Regions from separate parts of the Streptomyces sp. URMC 124 genome, predicted to be linked through region 3. Evidence: riboswitches for the same ligand, from Rfam matches in the RefSeq annotation. Region 3 holds a riboswitch; each other region holds the start of a gene.

Region 1 (6,102 bases), on a different contig from region 3:
GGCGGGCCGAGGACCTCGACGCGTGCGGACAGTTCGGTGATGGGCATGCGGGGTCTCCATCGGAGCGGTGGTGGGGTCCGGACGGGAGGCTCGTCCTGCCGGAGGGCCCGTACGACGCGGGGCCCGGCCGCCCCTAGTGGAACTGCTCCGCCTCGGTGGAGCCGGCGAGCGCGGTGGTGGAGGAGGCGGGGTTGACGGCGGTCGAGACCAGGTCGAAATAGCCGGTGCCGACCTCGCGCTGGTGCTTGACGGCGGTGAAGCCGTCGGCCTGGGCCGCGAACTCCCGCTCCTGCAGGTCGACGTAGGCGGTCATGCCGTGCTCGGCGTAGCCGCGGGCGAGGTCGAACATGCCGTGGTTGAGGGAGTGGAAGCCGGCCAGGGTGATGAACTGGAAGCGGTAGCCCATGGCACCGAGTTCGCGCTGGAACTTGGCGATCCGGTCGTCGTCCAGCGCAGCCTTCCAGTTGAACGAGGGCGAGCAGTTGTAGGCCAGCATCTTGCCGGGGTGGCGGGCGTGGAGGGCCTCGGCGAACTCGCGGGCCTGGGCCAGGTCCGGGGTGCCGGTCTCGACCCAGATGAGGTCGGCGTGGGGGGCGTAGGCCAGGCCGCGGGCGATGACCGGCGCCATGCCGTTCTCGACCCGGTAGAAGCCCTCGGCCGTGCGCTCGCCGGTGCAGAACCGCGCGTCGGTCTCGTCGACGTCGCTGGTGAGGAGGGTGGCGGCGAGGGCGTCGGTGCGGGCCACGATCAGGGTGGGCACGTCGGCGATGTCGGCGGCGAGACGGGCGGCGTTGAGGGTGCGGATGTGCTGGGCGGTGGGGACGAGGACCTTGCCGCCGAGGTGGCCGCACTTCTTCTCGGAGGCGAGCTGGTCCTCGTAGTGGATGCCGGCGGCACCGGCCGCGATCATCGCCTTGGTGAGCTCGAAGGCGTTGAGGGGGCCGCCGAAGCCGGCCTCGGCGTCGGCGACGATCGGTGCGAGCCAGTCGACGGCCGTGTCGGTGCCTTCGGCGGTCGCTATCTGGCCGGCGCGCAGCAGGGCGTTGTTGATGCGCCGCACGACCTGCGGCACGGAGTTGGCGGGGTAGAGGCTCTGGTCGGGGTAGGTGTGCCCGGCCAGGTTGGCGTCGGCGGCGACCTGCCAGCCGGAGAGGTAGATCGCCTGCAGCCCTGCCCGCACCATCTGCACGGCCTGGCCGCCGGTGAGGGCGCCGAGCGCGTGGATGTAGTCGCGTTCGTGCAGCTGCCGCCACAGGCGCTCGGCGCCGCGGCGGGCCAGGGTGTGCTCTTCGCGGACGCTGCCGGACAGCCGGAGGACGTCCTCCGCGGTGTAGGTGCGTTCGATGCCCTTCCAGCGGGGGTCGGTCGCCCACCGCTCCGCCAGTGCTTCCGCCGCCGTCGTCCGTGCCTGGGTCATGGTCGTCTCCCGTCGGTGCTGGGTTCTGTGAATCCTGCGAAGGGAAGCCGCTCTCCCTGTGTTGTCGTGGCCCGCCGTGCCGCGACCGGGTACGCAAAGGCTCTGTCGGTCCCGGGTTCTGCGTGACCCCGGCCTGATTCCGGCTGGTTCCGCCGGGCCGCACTACGACTCTGGCAGTGGCACTGCGTGCCATCAAGCCTGGCCCTCTGTCAAGTGTTGCGAATCTTCCCCGCACGTTTCGCCAAGTCTGCGAAGGTTCAATTCCCCATCCGAACGCGGACAGGAGTCGACGGTGAGCAAGACCTATGCGGGTGCCCGGCTGCGGAGGCTGCGCGAGGAGCGGCGGCTGAGCCAGGCCGAGTTCGCCCGCGTGCTGGGGATATCCCCGAGCTACCTGAACCAGATGGAGCACGACTCCCGTCCGCTGACCGTCCCCGTCCTGCTGCGGCTGACCGAGGCGTTCGGCGTCGACCCCGCCTTCTTCTCCGACGCCGGCACCACGCGGGTCCTCGCCGACCTGCGGGAAGCGCTCGCCGACGACCTCTCCGCCGCCCGCGTCTCGCCGTCGGAGCTGTCCGAGCTCGCCTCGCGCCTGCCCGCGGTCGCAGCCGTCCTGCTCGACCTCGGCCGCCGCAACCAGGCCCTGACCGAGCGCCTGGCGGAGGCCGCCGACGGCCGGGGCGGCAGCGGCGGCGCGGGCCCGGCCGCGCCCCGCTCTCCCCACGAGGAGGTCCGGGAGTTCTTCTACCGCCGCCAGAACTACCTCCACGACCTCGACACCGCGGCGGAGGAACTGGCCGCCGGCATGGGCGTCCGCCCCGGCGGAGTGCTCCCGGCCCTGGCCGGGCGCCTCGCGCAGCACCACGCCGTCCGGCTGGCCACGGACTCCGGCCGCCTCCACCACTACGATCCCGCGCGCCGGACCCTGCACCTCTCCGGCCGGCTCCGCCCCGGTCAGCGGGCCTTCCGCATGGCCACGCAACTGGCGCTGCTCGAATTCGCCGGGGAGCTGTCCGCGCTCGCCTCCGAGGACTACGAAGAGGGCTCGGCCGCGTGGTCGCTCGCGCGCATCGGCATCGCCAACTACGTGGCCGCAGCGCTGGTCCTGCCGTACGCCGCCTTCCACGCGACGGCGGAGGAGCTGCGTTACGACATCGAGCGGCTCACCGACCACTTCGGCGTCGGCTACGAGACGGTCTGCCACCGGCTCAGCACGCTCCAGCGGCCGCGGCTGCGGGGCGTGCCCTTCTCGTTCGTCCGCGTGGACCGCGCGGGCAACATGTCCAAGCGCCAGTCGGCGACCGGCTTCCACTTCTCGCGGGCGGGTGGCACGTGCCCGCTGTGGAACGTCTACGAGGCCTTCGCCGCCCCCGGGCGCATCCACGTCCAGATCGCCGCCATGCCCGACGGGCAGCGCTACCTGTGGACCGCCCGCACCGTCACCCGTCAGCGCGGGGGGTGGGGCGAGCCCGGCAAGACGTTCGCCATCGGGCTCGGCTGCGAGATCCGGCACGCCGCCCGGCTCGTCTACTCCGACGGGCTCGACCTCGGCAACGCCTCCGCGGCCACGCCCATCGGCATGGGCTGCCGCATCTGCGAACGCCTCGACTGCCCGCAGCGGGCCGTGCCGCCGCTCGGCCGCACCCTCGCGATCGACGAGAACAGCAGCACGTTCGTGCCGTATCCGGTGGCAGAGGACGGGGCCCGGTGAGAAGGGGGCCGGTGAGAAGGCGCCGCAAAAACCGGGGTGGACTTACTAGGACGTCCAACTATATGTTCGTGACCAAGGCCCGCGGTGCAGGGAAGCCGGTGCGATTCCGGCACGGTCCCGCCACTGTGACCGGGGAGTGTGCCGTCGACAGCACGCCACTGACGCGATGTTCCATGCGTCGGGAAGGCTGGCGGCGCGCGGTGATCCGGGAGTCAGGATACCGGCCGCGGGGTGTTCCGTGTTGTCCACGAGGATGGAGCAGACACGCATGGCACCGGTCCGTGTTCACGACCACGACCCTGGTGATCCGGCGGAGCGCGCGCACCCGAGCGCGCACGCGTAGCTCCTCCCGGAGCCGCGTGGCCCCAGGAGCCCCCATGCCCATCCCCGGATCTCACCTGACCTGACGAGAGCAGGCTTCCATGGTCCGTGAACTGACACATTTCATCGGCGGTAAGCACACGCCCGGAACGTCGGGGCTCTTCACCGACGTGTACGACCCCAACACCGGTGCCGTACAGGCCCGGGTGCCCCTGGCCGGGCACGAGGAGACCACCGCCGCGATCGCCGGTGCGGCGGCCGCCCAGCCGGAGTGGGGCGAGTGGAACCCGCAGCGCCGCGCCCGCGTCCTGCTGCGGTTCCTGCAGCTGGTCGACGGCGAACGGGAGGCGCTGGCCCGCCTGCTGTCGGCCGAGCACGGCAAGACGATCGCCGACGCCCACGGCGACCTCCAGCGCGGCCTGGAGGTCGTCGAGTTCGCCGCCGGCATCCCGCACCTGCTCAAGGGCGAGTTCACGGACAACGCCGGTACGGGCATCGACGTCCACTCGCTGCGCAGCCCCCTCGGCGTCACCGCCGGCATCACCCCCTTCAACTTCCCCGCGATGATCCCGCTGTGGAAGGCCGCACCCGCCCTCGCGTGCGGGAACGCGTTCGTCCTCAAGCCCTCCGAGCGCGACCCGTCCGTACCTCTGCGGCTCGCGGAGCTCTTCCTGGAGGCGGGGCTGCCGCCGGGCGTCTTCAACGTGGTCAACGGCGGCAAGGAGGCCGTCGAAACCCTGCTGGAGGACCCCAGGGTGCAGGCTGTCGGCTTCGTCGGCTCCACGCCGATCGCCGCGCACATCTACGCCACCGCCGCGGCCCGCGGCAAGCGCGCCCAGTGCTTCGGCGGCGCCAAGAACCACATGATCGTGATGCCGGACGCCGACCTCGACCAGGTGGCCGACGCCCTGATCGGCGCGGGGTACGGGTCGGCGGGCGAGCGCTGCATGGCGATCTCCGTCGCCGTCCCCGTCGGCGAGGAGACCGCGGACGCCCTGGTCGCCAAGCTCAAGGAGCGCATCGGCGCGCTGCGCATCGGCCGCTCCGACGACCCGGACGCCGACTTCGGCCCGCTGGTGAGCCGGGAGGCCCTCGACCGCATGCGCCGCTACGTGGACATCGGCACCACGGAGGGCGCCGAACTGGTCGTGGACGGCCGCGGTTTCGTCCTGCCCGGCCACGAGAACGGCTTCTTCGCCGGAGCGACCCTCTTCGACCGCGTCTCGACGAGCATGCGCGTCTACCGGGAGGAGATCTTCGGCCCGGTGCTCTGCATCGTCCGCGCCGCGAACTACGAGGAGGCCCTGCGGCTGCCCAGCGAGCACCCCTACGGAAACGGCGTGGCGATCTTCACCCGGGACGGGGACACCGCGCGGGACTTCACCCGCCGGGTGAACACCGGCATGGTCGGCGTCAACGTGCCCATCCCCGTACCGGTGGCGTACCACACCTTCGGCGGCTGGAAGCGCTCCGGCTTCGGCGACCTCAACCAGCACGGCCCGGACGCGATCCGCTTCTACACCCGTACGAAAACCGTCACCTCGCGCTGGCCCTCCGGGGTCAAGGAGGGCGCGAGCTTCACCCTTCCCACGATGCGGTGATGACGGCGGTGACGACGGTGACAACGACCACGACCAGGAACATGACCGGCACCATGCTCTCCGAGGAGCAGCTGGCGATCGCCGAGACGACGCTGGACTTCGCCGAGGAACACCTCGCCCCGCACGCCGTCGCCTGGGACCAGGGCAAGCACTTCCCGGTCGACGTCCTGCGCAAGGGCGCGGACCTCGGGCTCGGCGGCGTCTACGTCCGCGAGTCCTCCGGAGGCTCCGGCCTGACCCGCTCCGACGGCGTCGTGATCTTCGAGACGCTGGCCACCGGCTGCCCGTCCATCGCCGGCTACCTCTCCATCCACAACATGGTCGCCTGGATGATCGACCGCTACGGCGACGAGGCCCAGCGTGCCCGCCTGCTCCCGGCCCTGTGCTCCATGGACTTCCTGGGCAGCTACTGCCTGACCGAACCGGGCGCCGGGTCCGACGCGGCCGCGCTGCGCACGCGCGCCGAGCGCGACGGCGACCACTACGTCCTCACGGGCGTCAAGCAGTTCATCTCCGGCGCGGGCACCTCGCACGTCTACATCGTGATGGCCCGCACCGGCGAGCCGGGCCCCCGGGGCGTCACGGCCTTCGTCGTCGAACGCGACGACCCCGGGCTGTCCTTCGGCCCCGACGAGAAGAAGATGGGCTGGAACGCCCAGCCCACCCGCCAGGTCGTCCTCGACGGCGTGCGCGTCCCGGCCGGCCGCCGGCTCGGCGCCGAGGGCGACGGCTTCCGCATCGCCATGCACGGACTCAACGGCGGCCGCCTCGGCATCGCCGCCTGCTCCCTCGGCGGGGCGCAGAGCGCGCTCCACCGCAGCCTGGCCTACCTCGCGGACCGCGAGGCGTTCGGAGCGCCGCTGCTCCACGCGCAGGCCCTGCAGTTCGAGCTCGCCGACATGGCGACCGAGCTGGCGGCCGCCAGAGCGCTCGTCCGCCAGGCGGCGGAGGCCCTGGACCAACGGCTCCCGCAGGCTGCGCAGCTGTGCGCGATGGCCAAGCGGTTCGCCACCGACACCGGCTTCGCAGTGGCCGACAAGGCCCTCCAGTTG
Region 2 (6,102 bases), on a different contig from region 3:
GCGCAGCTCGCCCTCTTCGGGATTCATGGTCCCGACGAGGAGGAAACGGGACGCGTGCCGGACGGAGACGCCCTCGCGCTCGACGTGGGAGGCGCCGGTGGCGGCGGCGTCGAGAAGCAGGTCGACCAGGTGGTCGTGGAGGAGGTTGACCTCGTCGACGTAGAGCACGCCACGGTGCGCGCCCGCGAGCAACCCGGGCTCGAAGGCCTTCACGCCCTCCGACAGCGCTTGCTCGATGTCGAGAGCGCCGACGAGCCGGTCCTCTGAGGCGCCGACGGGCAGCTCGACCATGCGCGTCGGGCGGGTTCCCTCCGGGCCTTCCACGCCGTGCGGCCCGTCCGGGCACGCAGGGTCCGGTGACACCGGGTCACAGGAGAAGCGGCAGCCCTCGACGACGGAGACGGGTGGCATCAGCCCGGCGACGCCCCGCACGGCCGTGGTTTTGGCCGTTCCCTTCTCACCTCGTACGAGCACTCCGCCCACAGTTGGGGAGACCGCGTTCAGCAGCAGAGCCAAGCGCAGATCCTCCATGCCGACGATCGCAGTGAAGGGGTAGGGGGTACTCATGCGCTGTTCACTCCTTCGAGAGACTCTCGCCGAACCGGCTGCCTGCTGCCGTGGTTGAGGGCCACGATTGCCTCCTGGTCCCCGCATCAGCGGGGGTTGTTCGCTGCTCGGCGATCACTTCGTCGAAGCTCTGCTGTGCTCCCCGCATCCGCGGGGGTTTCCTGTTCACGGCGCGCCCGGCGGTATGAACGGGACCCCCGGGGGCACCCCGTTCTCGATCAGCCGCAGCAGCGCGTCCGTGTCCGCGTGTTCCTCGATCAGATCGCCCAGCCGGTCCAGCTGCTCCTCCCGCAGCGCGGCGAAGCTCGTGTCCGGCGCCGGGACGAACGCCCGGCCCGCCGCCTCCGCGACGCGCCGCAGGAACGCCCGCCGGAAGCCGTCGCTCTCCAGCGAACCGTGCCAGTGCGTGCCCCACACGGCGCCCACGCGGCAGCCGTCCAGGAACGGCTCGTCGCCACCCCGCACGTCGGCCACGCCGTGGTGGATCTCGTAGCCCTCGACGGGCTCGCCCAGGGCCGTGCCCACGGGGCGGGCCAGGGTCTTCTCCACGGCGAAGCGGATGCGCACGGGCAGCAGGCCGAGGCCCTCGACGGTCCCCGCCCGCGACTCCACCTCGTCCTCGATGCGCTCGCCCAGCACCTGGAAGCCGCCGCAGATGCCCAGGACGGGGCGGCCCTCCGCGGCACGCCGCACCAGGGCGTCCGCGAGCCCGCGCTCGCGCAGCCAGGCCAGCGCCCGCACCGTGCCGCGCGTCCCCGGCACGACCACCAGGTCGGCGTCGGCGAGCTCCTCCGCGCGGTCGACGAAGCGCACCACGACGCCCGGCTCGGCCGCCAGCGCGTCCACGTCCGTGAAGTTGGACATCAGCGGCACCGCGCACACCGCGACCCGCAGCACGTCCGCGCCGTGCGGCGGAGCCACCACCGACTCCCGTACGGCGCCGCGCAGCGAGACGCGCAGCCCGTCCTCCTCGTCGATGCCCAGGCCGTGCGCGAACGGCAGGACGCCCAGCGTCGGACGGCCCGTCAGGTCGCGCAGCATGTCCAGGCCGGGCTCCAGCAGCGTCACGTCGCCACGGAACTTGTTGACGACGTAACCCGCTATCAGCTCCTGGTCCTCGGGCGAGAGCAGGGCGGTCGTGCCGAAGAACGACGCGAAGACGCCGCCGCGGTCGATGTCGCCGACCACGACCACGGGCAGCCGGGCCGCCCGGGCGATGCCCATGTTGACGATGTCGCTGCGCCGCAGGTTGATCTCGGCCGGGCTGCCGGCGCCCTCGCAGATCACCGCGTCGTGCGTGCGCCGCAGCTCCTCCAGGCACTCCGTCACCGTGCCGAACAGCTGCTCCTGGCGGCCCGCGTGGTAGCCGCGCGCGCTGAGCTCGCCCACCGGCTTGCCCATCAGCACGACCTGGCTGCTGCGGTCGCCGCCGGGCTTGAGCAGCACCGGGTTCATGAGGGCGCTCGGCTCCACGCGGGCCGCGGCCGCCTGCATGGCCTGTGCCCGGCCTATCTCCGCGCCCTCGCGCGTCACGAAGGAGTTGAGCGACATGTTCTGCGCCTTGAACGGCGCGACCTTGACGCCCTTGCGGGCCAGCCAGCGGCAGATGCCGGCCGTCACCACGCTCTTGCCCGCGTCCGAGGTGGTGCCGGCCACCAGCAGGCCCCCGCCCAGCGGGCCCCGCGGCCCGCTCCTGTCAGCCGTCACCGGCTCCTCCTCCGTGCGTACCGTGCGAAGCTTCCGACAGAGAGCCTGCCCACGACGGCCGTTCCCAGGGCCAGGAAGGACACCCGGCGCGAGAGGCGTACCGCGCGCTCGATGTCGTCCGTCGCCACCGGGCGGTTCTCCGCGCCCAGCACGGGCCGGTGCTCGACGCGGCCCGCGTACGCCAGGGTGCCGCCGAGCCGCACGCCGAGCGCTCCCGCGAACGCCGCCTCGACGGGGCCCGCGTTGGGGCTGGGGTGGCGGGAGGCGTCCCGCCGGGCCACCCGCCAGGCGCCGCGCGGATCCGGGCCCGCGAGGACGGCGAGGGCCGCGGTCAGGCGGGCGCCGGGCCAGCCGGCGACGTCGTCGAGACGGGCCGAGGCCCAGCCGAAACGGCGGTAGCGGGGGGACTTGTGGCCCACCATCGCATCGAGCGTGTTCACCGCCCGGAAGCCGACGAGCCCCGGCACGCCCCCCAGGGCGCCCCACACCAGCGCGCCGACGACGGCGTCGGAGGTGTTCTCGGCCACGGACTCCACGACGGCGCGGGCGATCTGCTGCCCGTCCAGGGCCTGCGGGTCGCGCCCGCACAGGTGCGGCAGTCGCTCCCGGGCGACGTCGACGTCACCGGCGGCGAGCGCGCCGCCGATGGCGCGGGCCTCGCGGCCCAGGGAGGTGCCGCCCAGCACGGCCCAGGTCGCGACGGCGGTCAGGGCGATGTCGGCGGGGCGGGAAGCGCGCGCGGCGCGGGCCAGCAGGGCGGCACCGGCGGCGGCGCCGCCCGCGCACAGCAGGGCGTGCGCGGCACCGTGGCCGCGGTGGTCGCGCCACAGGCGCTGCTCCACGGCCTGCGCGGCACGGCCGAACGCCGCCACGGGGTGGCCGCGGCGGGGGTCGCCCAGGACGCGGTCACCGAGGAAGCCGAGGGCGGCGCCGCACGCGAAACCGATGGGATCGGCACGCATCGGCTCAGACCGCCGTCACGCCTCGGTGGGGAGAGGGGAGTGTGCGGGGCGTTCGGTGGCGGGCGCCGGGCATGACGATGTGTCCTCACTCAGGGTCCGCGCCCTGGCTCGACGTGACCGGCGACCAGAGTCTCCTGGCTCCCGGATCTACGCCGCCCCGGCCTTCCGGCTCGCCGCCGTGGCATCGCGTGGGGGAGACGCTCCCCGGTGACAGTGGCGGGACCGCGCCGGATTCACACCGGCTTCCTCTGCTGTCGCCGTTTGGCTCCGGAAGTCCACCATGCGCCGCGTGCGCCGTCAACTCACTTCTGACCTGGGACGAGTCGCGGACGCCCGGGCCGCAGCGGCGCACCGAACGCCGACCGGCCGGGACCCCCTGAGGGATCCCGGCCGGTCGGAGCGGAGCGGGTGAGGGTTACGCCACGATCAAGTAGATGCCGTAGCCCACGGCCGCCGCGCACACGGCGAAGCAGGCGTACGCCCCCGAGCGCCGCGCGAGCGTACCCGCGCCCGGGTCCGCCGGGCCCCCCGCACGGGGCGAGGTGCCGACGATGCCGAGGGTGAAGATGCCCACCAGGCCGACCGTCACCACGAGGCTGACGCCGAAGACCTGGCCGAGAGCTGCCCAGTCGATGTGCATGCTGTTTCTTCCTTAAGCCTTGGGAGCCTCAGCCCGCCGCGGCGGCGGGGCCGGCCGGCGGCGGGGCGACGGCCTGCAGGGCGGCGGTGATGACACCGGCCGGCTCGGCGTCGGCGGCGGTGTCGCGCGAGTCCAGGTCGTCGTGGGTGACGGGCTTGCGGCGCGAGGCCAGCCAGATCGCACCGGAGACGGCGAGGCCGAGGACGGCGACGGCCGCGACGCCCCAGTCGCCCTGGTCGGCGAGGAGAGCGGCGCCACCGGCGACCAGGCCCGCGGCGGGCAGGGTCAGGCCCCAGGCCATCACCATGCGGCCGGCGGTCGACCAGCGCACGACGCCGCCCTTGCGGCCGAGGCCGGCGCCCATGATCGAGCCGGAGCAGACCTGGGTGGTGGAGAGGGCGAAGCCGATGTGGGAGGAGGCGAGGATCACGGTCGCGGCGCCGGTCTGCGCGGCGAAGCCCTGGGCGGGCTTGATGTCGGTGAGGCCCTTGCCGAGGGTCTGGATGATGCGCCAGCCGCCCAGGTACGTACCGAGCGCGATGGCCAGGCCCGCGGAGACGATGACCCACATGGGCGGGTCGGCGTGCGGGGCGACGACGCCGCCGGCGACGAGCGCGAGGGTGATCACACCCATGGTCTTCTGGGCGTCGTTGGTGCCGTGGGCCAGGGAGACCAGGGCGGCCGAGGCGATCTGCCCGGCGCGGTAGCCCTTGGCGGTCTCCTGCTCGTCGCGGCCGCGCGTGAGCCGGTAGGTGAGCCGGGTCGCGCACCAGGCGGCGATGCCGGCCACGAGCGGCGCGGCGACGGCCGGGATCAGGACCTTCATGACGACCTTGTCGGTGTTGACCGCGTCGAAGCCGACGGCGACGACCGTCGCACCGATCAGACCGCCGAAGAGGGCGTGCGAGGAGCTGGAGGGGAGCCCGGCGAGCCAGGTCAGCAGGTTCCAGACGATGGCGCCCACCAGACCCGCGAAGATCACTTCGGGTCTGATGCCGGCGGTCTCATCGATGATTCCCCCGGAGATGGTCTTGGCCACCTCGACGGACAGGAACGCTCCGACGAGGTTGAGGACCGCCGACATCGCCACCGCGGTCTTGGGCTTGAGGGCGCCGGTGGAGATGGTGGTGGCCATGGCGTTGGCCGTGTCGTGGAAGCCGTTCGTAAAGTCGAACACCAAGGCCGTGACGATCACGATCCCGATGAGAAGCGTGATGTGTTCCATTCACCCAGGCAATCAGCTCGATGGTCAGTACAGCCTGGACCGTAAAGACCCTGGGTGAACGGAAGGTGAACTGGGCCGGGCCGATCAGTGACGCGAACCGGAGGTGGGGGACGGATGGCAGGACGGATCGAGGGACGGACCGAGGGACGGATGGAGCGACGGATGAAGGAGAGCGAAGAGATCCGCCGGGTGTGGGCCGAGGTCGTGGCCACGGCTCGCCGCACCACGGCCGACGGCCTGGTGGTGGGCACCTCGGGAAACGTCTCCGCGCGGGCCGGGGACGCGGTCGTGGTCACCCCGAGCGGCATCCCGTACGACCGGCTGACCGCGCGCGACGTGGTGGCCGTCGACATGGAGGGCCGCCCGCTCCTGGGCGATCTGGCGCCCACCAGCGAGCTGCCCCTGCACCTCGCGGTCTACCGCGCCACCGGCGCCGCCGCGATCGTGCACACCCACGCCGTGCACGCGACGGCCGTCTCCACGCTCGTCGACGAGCTGCCCCTCATCCACTACATGGCCGGCGCGCTCGGCGGCCCGGTGCGGGTGGCGCCCTACGCGCTCTACGGCAGCGACGAGCTGGCCGCGCACGCCCTGGAAGCCCTCGAAGGCCGCACCGGCTGCCTCCTGCGCAACCACGGCACCCTCACGTACGGTGACGGCCTCGACCAGGCCTACGACCGCACCGCGCAGCTGGAGTGGATGTGCCGGGTCTGGCTCACCGCCTCCTCCGTCCCCGGCCGCACCCCGACGCTCCTCACCCCCACCCAGGCGGCCCGGGCCCAGGAAAAGCTCCGCGGCTACGGCCGCCCGTAGGGCCCGAGCCCCTGCGGGCGGGGCTGCGGCCACCCTGGCCGTGACCTCCACCACGCCCGACCCCCGCCGCCACGGCGAGTTCCCACCGCGGCGGTGCCCAGCGGTGCCGTCCCGGCGGCAGGTCCGGCACCGCCCGGGCGGCGCGTCGTGGCGGAGGCGCGACCCTCCGGCCGCGGTCGCGCCCGGCT
Region 3 (6,102 bases):
GTCACGACGGGCGGACCGTCCGAATACGTCACCCGCGCCCCCTCGGAGGTGGGGTGCAGCCCCTCGCCCGCGAGCATCAGCCCGGCCGCGGCCAGCCGATCGTTGTACGCCCCCATCTCGGCGAGCATCTCCTTGGTCGGCATCACCCCGGCCTCGGACTCGTCGCTCGCCTTGACGATCATCATGAAACGCGGCATCGCGTGCCTCCCGTCGTGTCCGGATCCGCACTTGGATTCCCGGACGGGAGACACGCGATGCAGGGTGCGAGGGGAATTAAGCCGCCCGGCTCAGAACTCCTCGTCGAAGCCGACCGAGCCCTCGACCGCCATCTGGTACGCGGAGGCGCGGCGCTCGAAGAAGTTGGTGAGCTCCTGGACGTTCTGCAGCTCCATGAAGGAGAACGGGTTCTCCGAGCCGAAGACCGGGGCGAAGCCCAGGCGCTGCAGGCGCTGGTCGGCGACGCACTGGAGGTACTCGCGCATGGACTCGGTGTTCATGCCCGGCAGGCCCTCGCCGCACAGGTCGCGGCCGAACTGCAGCTCGGCCTCGACGGCCTCCTTCAGCATGTCGGTGACCTGCTGCTGGAGCTCGTCGTCGAAGAGCTCGGGCTCCTCCTGGCGGACGGTGTCCACGACCTCGAACGCGAAGTTCATGTGCATGGTCTCGTCGCGGAAGACCCAGTTGGTGCCGGTCGCCAGGCCGTGCAGCAGGCCGCGGCTGCGGAACCAGTACACGTAGGCGAAGGCGCCGTAGAAGAACAGGCCCTCGATGCAGGCCGCGAAGCAGATCAGGTTGAGCAGGAAGCGGCGGCGGTCGGCCTTCGTCTCCAGGCGGTCGATCTTCTCGACCTCGTTGATCCACTTGAAGCAGAACTGCGCCTTGTCGCGGATGGAGGGGATGTTCTCCACGGCCGCGAACGCCGCCGCGCGCTCGTCCGGGTCGGGCAGGTAGGTGTCGAGCAGCGTCAGATAGAACTGGACGTGCACGGCCTCCTCGAAGAGCTGCCGCGAAAGGTACAGCCGCGCCTCGGGGGAGTTGATGTGCTTGTACAGCGTCAGCACAAGGTTGTTCGCCACGATCGAGTCGCCGGTCGCGAAGAACGCGACGAGGCGGCCGATCATGTGCTGCTCGCCCGGGGAGAGCTTGGCGAGGTCGGCGACGTCCGAGTGGAGGTCGACCTCCTCGACGGTCCAGGTGTTCTTGATCGCGTCGCGGTAGCGGTCGTAGAAGTCCGGGTACCGCATCGGACGCAGGGTCAGCTCGAAGCCGGGGTCGAGCAGGTTCTTCTGTTCAGCGGCGGACATTACTGGCAGGCCTCGCAGGACTCGGGGTTCTCAAGGGAGCAGGCGATGGCGTCCGCGTCGGGCGCGGCCTGCTGCACGGGGATGGTGGCGGGGGCCGCGGCACCGCCGGAGGCGGCGCGGGCGATGCGGGTCGCCGGGCGCGAGCGCAGGTAGTACGTCGTCTTGATGCCCTGCTTCCAGGCGTACGCGTACATCGAGCTGAGCTTGCCGATGGTGGGCGAGGCCATGAAGAGGTTCAGCGACTGGCTCTGGTCCAGGTACGGCGTACGGGCCGCGGCCATGTCGATCAGGGCGCGCTGCGGGATCTCCCAGGCGGTGCGGTAGAGGTCGCGCACCTCCTGCGGGATCCACTTCATGTCCTGGATCGAGCCGTTGGCCTCGGTCATCGCCTCGCGGGTGGCGCGGTCCCACACGCCGAGCTTCTTGAGGTCCTCCACCAGGTAGGTGTTGACCTGGAGGAACTCACCCGAGAGCGTCTCGCGCTTGAAGAGGTTGGAGACCTGCGGCTCGATGCACTCGTAGACGCCCGCGATGGAGGCGATGGTCGCCGTCGGGGCGATGGCGAGCAGCAGCGAGTTGCGCATGCCGACCTCGGCGATGCGGGCGCGCAGCGCCTCCCAGCGGTCCTCCCAGGCGGCCACGGCGTTGGGGTAGTGGTCCGGGTGGAGCACGCCGCGGGCGGTGCGGGTCGCGGACCAGGCCGGGTGCGGGCCGTGCCGCTCGGCGAGGTCGGCAGAGGCCTCGTAGGCCGCCAGCATGATCCGCTCGGAGATCTTGGTGGACAGCGCCTTCGCCTCGGCCGAGTCGAAGGCCATGCGCAGGCGGAAGAAGACGTCCTGCAGACCCATCAGGCCCAGGCCCACCGGGCGCCAGCGGCTGTTGGAGTTCCCGGCCTGCTCGGTCGGGTAGAAGTTGATGTCCACGACGCGGTCGAGGAAGGTGACGGCCGTGCGGACCGTGCGGTCCAGCTTCTCCCAGTCCATCTCGCCCTCGGCACCGAGGTGCTGCGCGAGGTTGACCGAGCCCAGGTTGCAGACCGCGGTCTCGCCGTCGTTCGTGACCTCGAGGATCTCCGTGCAGAGGTTCGAGGAGTGGACGACCGCGCCCTTCTCGGCCGTCTGGTTGGCGGTGCGGTTGGCGGCGTCCTTGAACGTCATCCAGCCGTTGCCGGTCTGCGCGAGGGTGCGCATCATGCGGGCGTAGAGCACGCGGGCCGGGATCTGCTTGACGGCCTTGCCCTCGGCCTCGTACTTGCGGTACGCGGCGTCGAACTCGTCGCCGTAGAGGTCGACCAGATCGGGCGTGTCGGCCGGGGAGAACAGCGACCACTCGGCGTCGGCCTCGACGCGGCGCATGAACTCGTCCGGGATCCAGTGCGCGATGTTGAGGTTGTGGGTGCGGCGGGCCTCCTCACCGGTGTTGTCGCGGAGCTCCAGGAACTCCTCGATGTCGGCGTGCCAGGTCTCCAGGTAGACGCAGGCCGCGCCCTTGCGGCGGCCGCCCTGGTTGACGGCGGCGACGGAGGCGTCGAGGGTGCGCAGGAACGGCACGATGCCGTTGGAGTGGCCGTTGGTGCCGCGGATCAGCGAGCCGCGCGAGCGGATGCGGCTGTACGACAGGCCGATGCCGCCGGCGTGCTTCGACAGGCGCGCCACCTGGTGGTAGCGGTCGTAGATCGAGTCCAGCTCGTCCAGCGGGGAGTCCAGCAGGTAGCAGGACGACATCTGCGGGTGGCGGGTGCCGGAGTTGAACAGCGTCGGGGAGGACGGCAGGTACGACAGGCTGCTCGTCAGGCCGTAGAGCTCGGCGACGTCGGCGACGGCGCGCTCGGAGTGGTCCTCGGCCAGGCCGCAGGCCACGCGCAGCAGGAAGTGCTGCGGGGTCTCGATCACGTTGCGGGTGATCGGGTGGCGCAGCAGGTAGCGGCTGTGCAGGGTGCGCAGGCCGAAGTAGCCGAAGCGGTCGTCGGCGCCGTCGGCGAGGGCCTTCTCGACCAGCTCGTCCAGGCGCGCGGCGTGACCGGCCACGAACGCGGCGGTGTCGTCCGCGATCAGGCCCTCGCGGTGGCCGACGGCGACCGAGGCGGAGAAGGACGTGGCGCCCTGGCCGGCGGCCTCCTCGGCGATCGCGCGGGTGAGCAGCCGGGCGGCGAGCTTGGAGTACTCGGGCTCCTCGGCGATCAGCCCGGCGGCGGCCTCGGTGGCGAGGGAGCGCAGCTCGGCCTCGTCCGAGTTCGCGCTCCGGCCCCGCAGTGCGGCGGCGGCGACCTTGCCCGGGTCGGTGGCGGGAAGGTCGGCGGTGAGGTCGGTCAGGGTGCGCAGCAGCGCGGTCCCGGGGCCGCCGGTCGCTTCCGCAGTCGCTGAGACCGGATCGGCGGGCGCGATGGTCACTGAGGCTCTCCCTCGCTCGGCTGGGTGGGGGCCGGCGGGAGGGCTCGACGGTCGCGCACGGGCACGCCTGATGGACCAGGGCATGCCTCGTAGGCGTCCGCCGGCCCAACCCGCGAGGCCCGGACGAATTCAACGCCCATAGCCGAGCCCAGGGCAGGCTCGGTGGAGGGCGGCTGCCGGCAGGTACTCGGACTCCTGCATGCGCGGCTTAACGGCATACATGCACCGTTGCGGGACAGTTCCGGATTTCCACCGGATTCCCCTGCGACGACAGCGAGGACGAGCATACATCTAGTGCCGCCCCCCGTACGCGCCCCCACATGTTGTGTCGCGCGGTAAGCGCATGGGTCGGAATGTGTTATCAGGCCCCGGTGTTGAGGGTGGGTCCGCAGGTCGGAGGGGTGCCGGGCGAGGGGCACGGCGAAGGGGCGTCACGCGCCCTCCAGAGGGGCGTGACGGCCCGGTCGGCTCCGCGGGGCGAGGGCCCCGCCGAGGGTCGCTCTAGTGGCCTCCAGGGGCCCCTGCGGTGGCCGGCGGGAGCTCGGCCTGCACCCCCGGGTCGCCGGCGTCCGCCGTGTAGTCCGCGGCGGCGGTCTCGTCCTTGCCGTCCGGCGCGCCGAGCGCCTTCAGGACGAAGGTCAGGACGATGACGACGATCACATTGAGCACGAAGGCCGTGAGCCCGATATAACCCTTTTCCCCGATAAGGGGGATGAGGTTGGTATTGCCGAAATGATCCTGCGTGGCGCTCGGCGTGTCGTACGCCTTCCAGGTGCCGTAGACCATGCCCGCGGCCCAGCCGGCCAGCAGGGCCCAGCGGTGGAACCAGCGGGTGAAGAGGCCGCCCACGAGAGCGGGGACCGTCTGCAGGATCCAGATGCCACCGAGCAGCTGGAAGTTGATGGCGACGGTCTTGTCCATGGTGAGGACGAAGACGAGCGCGCCGACCTTCACCAGCAGCGACGCGAGCTTGGAGACCTTCGCCTCGTGCCCGGGCGAGGCGTCCGGCCGGATGAAGTCCTTGTAGATGTTGCGGGTGAAAAGGTTCGCCGCTGCGATCGACATGATCGCGGCCGGGACCAGGGCACCGATGCCGATGGCCGCGAAGGTCACGCCCGTGAACCAGTCCGGGAACATGTCCTCGAACAGCTGGGGGATCGCGAGCTGCCCGTTCTTCACCTTGATCCCGGCGGCGATGGCCATGAAGCCGAGCATCGCCAGCAGGCCCAGCATCAGGGAGTACAGCGGCAGGATCGTCGTATTGCGGCGGATGACGTTGCGGCCTTTGCTGGAGAGAACCGCAGTCACCGAGTGGGGGTAGAGGAAGAGCGCCATCGCGGAGCCGAGCGCGAGCGTGGCGTACGCCCACTGCGCGTCGGGCCCGCTCACCAGGGCGCCGCGCGGCTTGCCGGTCTCCGGGTTCTTCACCGCGAACGCTTCGCCCGCCTTGCTGAAGATGTGGTCGAAACCACCCAGCTTGATCGGGATGTAGATGATCGCCACGATGATCACGATGTAGATCAGCGCGTCCTTGACGAAGGCGATCAGCGCGGGCGCCCGCAGCCCGGAGGAGTAGGTGTAGGCCGCGAGCACGCCGAAGGCGATGAGCAGCGGCAGGTCCTTCATGAACCAGTTCGACCCGCCGCCCACGCCCAGCACGTCCAGGACCGCCTGTATGCCCACCAGCTGCAGCGCGATGTACGGCATCGTCGCGAGGATGCCGGTGAGCGCGAGGGCGAGCGACAGGCCCTTCGAGCCGAAGCGGCCGCGGACGAAGTCCGACGACGTCACGTAGCCGTGCTTGTGGGAGACCGACCACAGGCGGGGCAGGAAGGTGAAGACCAGCGGGTAGCACAGGATCGTGTACGGCACCGCGAAGAAGCCGGCCGCACCGCCCGCGTAGATCGCCGCCGGGACGGCCACGAACGTGTACGCGGTGTAGAGGTCACCGCCGAGCAGGAACCAGGTGACCCAGGTGCCGAACGAGCGGCCGCCCAGCCCCCACTCGTCGAGGTTGTCCGCATTCTCGGCCCGCCGCCACTTCGAGGCCATGAAGCCCATGACCGTCACGGCGAGGAAGAAGAAGATGAAGACGGCGAGGGCCACGCCGTTGACGCCGTCCTTCACCGCCGCTCACCCGCCTTGCGGGCCCGCTCCTGGCGCCGCACGAGCACGTAGGCGACGGCGGTGAGCAGGGTCGATATCGGCACCCACAGCATCTGGTACCAGTAGAAGAGGGGGATGCCGATGAAAGCGGGCCCGGTCCGGGCGTAGGAGTCCACCCACAGCATCGCGACGAACGGGACGGCGAGGCACAGCCCCGCCACGGCGAGGGGCGCGGTGACGACCGCCCTCCTGCCGCCCTCCGGTGGTTCCGTCATGGTGGTGACTCCCCCCTGTGTGATCAC

The links. Region 3 has a riboswitch for cobalamin ahead of ACSNOG_RS22245 (ribonucleoside-diphosphate reductase subunit alpha). Riboswitches for the same ligand answer to the same signal wherever they lie in the genome.
Region 1: it holds a riboswitch for cobalamin, as region 3 does, so the genes downstream of both, ACSNOG_RS00540 (CoA-acylating methylmalonate-semialdehyde dehydrogenase) here and ACSNOG_RS22245 (ribonucleoside-diphosphate reductase subunit alpha) in region 3, are expected to answer to the same signal.
Region 2: it holds a riboswitch for cobalamin, as region 3 does, so the genes downstream of both, ACSNOG_RS23105 (cobalamin biosynthesis protein) here and ACSNOG_RS22245 (ribonucleoside-diphosphate reductase subunit alpha) in region 3, are expected to answer to the same signal.

Annotation. Positions count from the first base shown of each region.
Region 1 covers NZ_JBPQTS010000001.1:121,173-127,274, forward strand. The annotation lists gene aceB (malate synthase A) at 1-47, opposite strand, end outside; gene aceA (isocitrate lyase) at 134-1,417, opposite strand; gene ACSNOG_RS00535 (short-chain fatty acyl-CoA regulator family protein) at 1,710-3,128, shown strand; cobalamin riboswitch at 3,194-3,371, shown strand; gene ACSNOG_RS00540 (CoA-acylating methylmalonate-semialdehyde dehydrogenase) at 3,551-5,050, shown strand; gene ACSNOG_RS00545 (acyl-CoA dehydrogenase family protein) at 5,092-6,102, shown strand, end outside.
Region 2 covers NZ_JBPQTS010000120.1:13,795-19,896, reverse strand. The annotation lists gene ACSNOG_RS23115 (putative cobaltochelatase) at 1-567, opposite strand, end outside; gene ACSNOG_RS23110 (cobyric acid synthase) at 733-2,241, opposite strand; gene ACSNOG_RS23105 (cobalamin biosynthesis protein) at 2,271-3,236, opposite strand; cobalamin riboswitch at 3,365-3,484, opposite strand; gene ACSNOG_RS23100 (hypothetical protein) at 3,652-3,876, opposite strand; gene ACSNOG_RS23095 (anion permease) at 3,905-5,101, opposite strand; gene ACSNOG_RS23090 (class II aldolase/adducin family protein) at 5,264-5,914, shown strand.
Region 3 covers NZ_JBPQTS010000113.1:4,472-10,573, forward strand. The annotation lists gene ACSNOG_RS22235 (YciI family protein) at 1-197, opposite strand, end outside; gene ACSNOG_RS22240 (ribonucleotide-diphosphate reductase subunit beta) at 288-1,304, opposite strand; gene ACSNOG_RS22245 (ribonucleoside-diphosphate reductase subunit alpha) at 1,304-3,694, opposite strand; adenosylcobalamin-variant (AdoCbl-variant) riboswitch at 3,868-3,968, opposite strand; gene mctP (monocarboxylate uptake permease MctP) at 4,196-5,821, opposite strand; gene ACSNOG_RS22255 (DUF3311 domain-containing protein) at 5,818-6,075, opposite strand.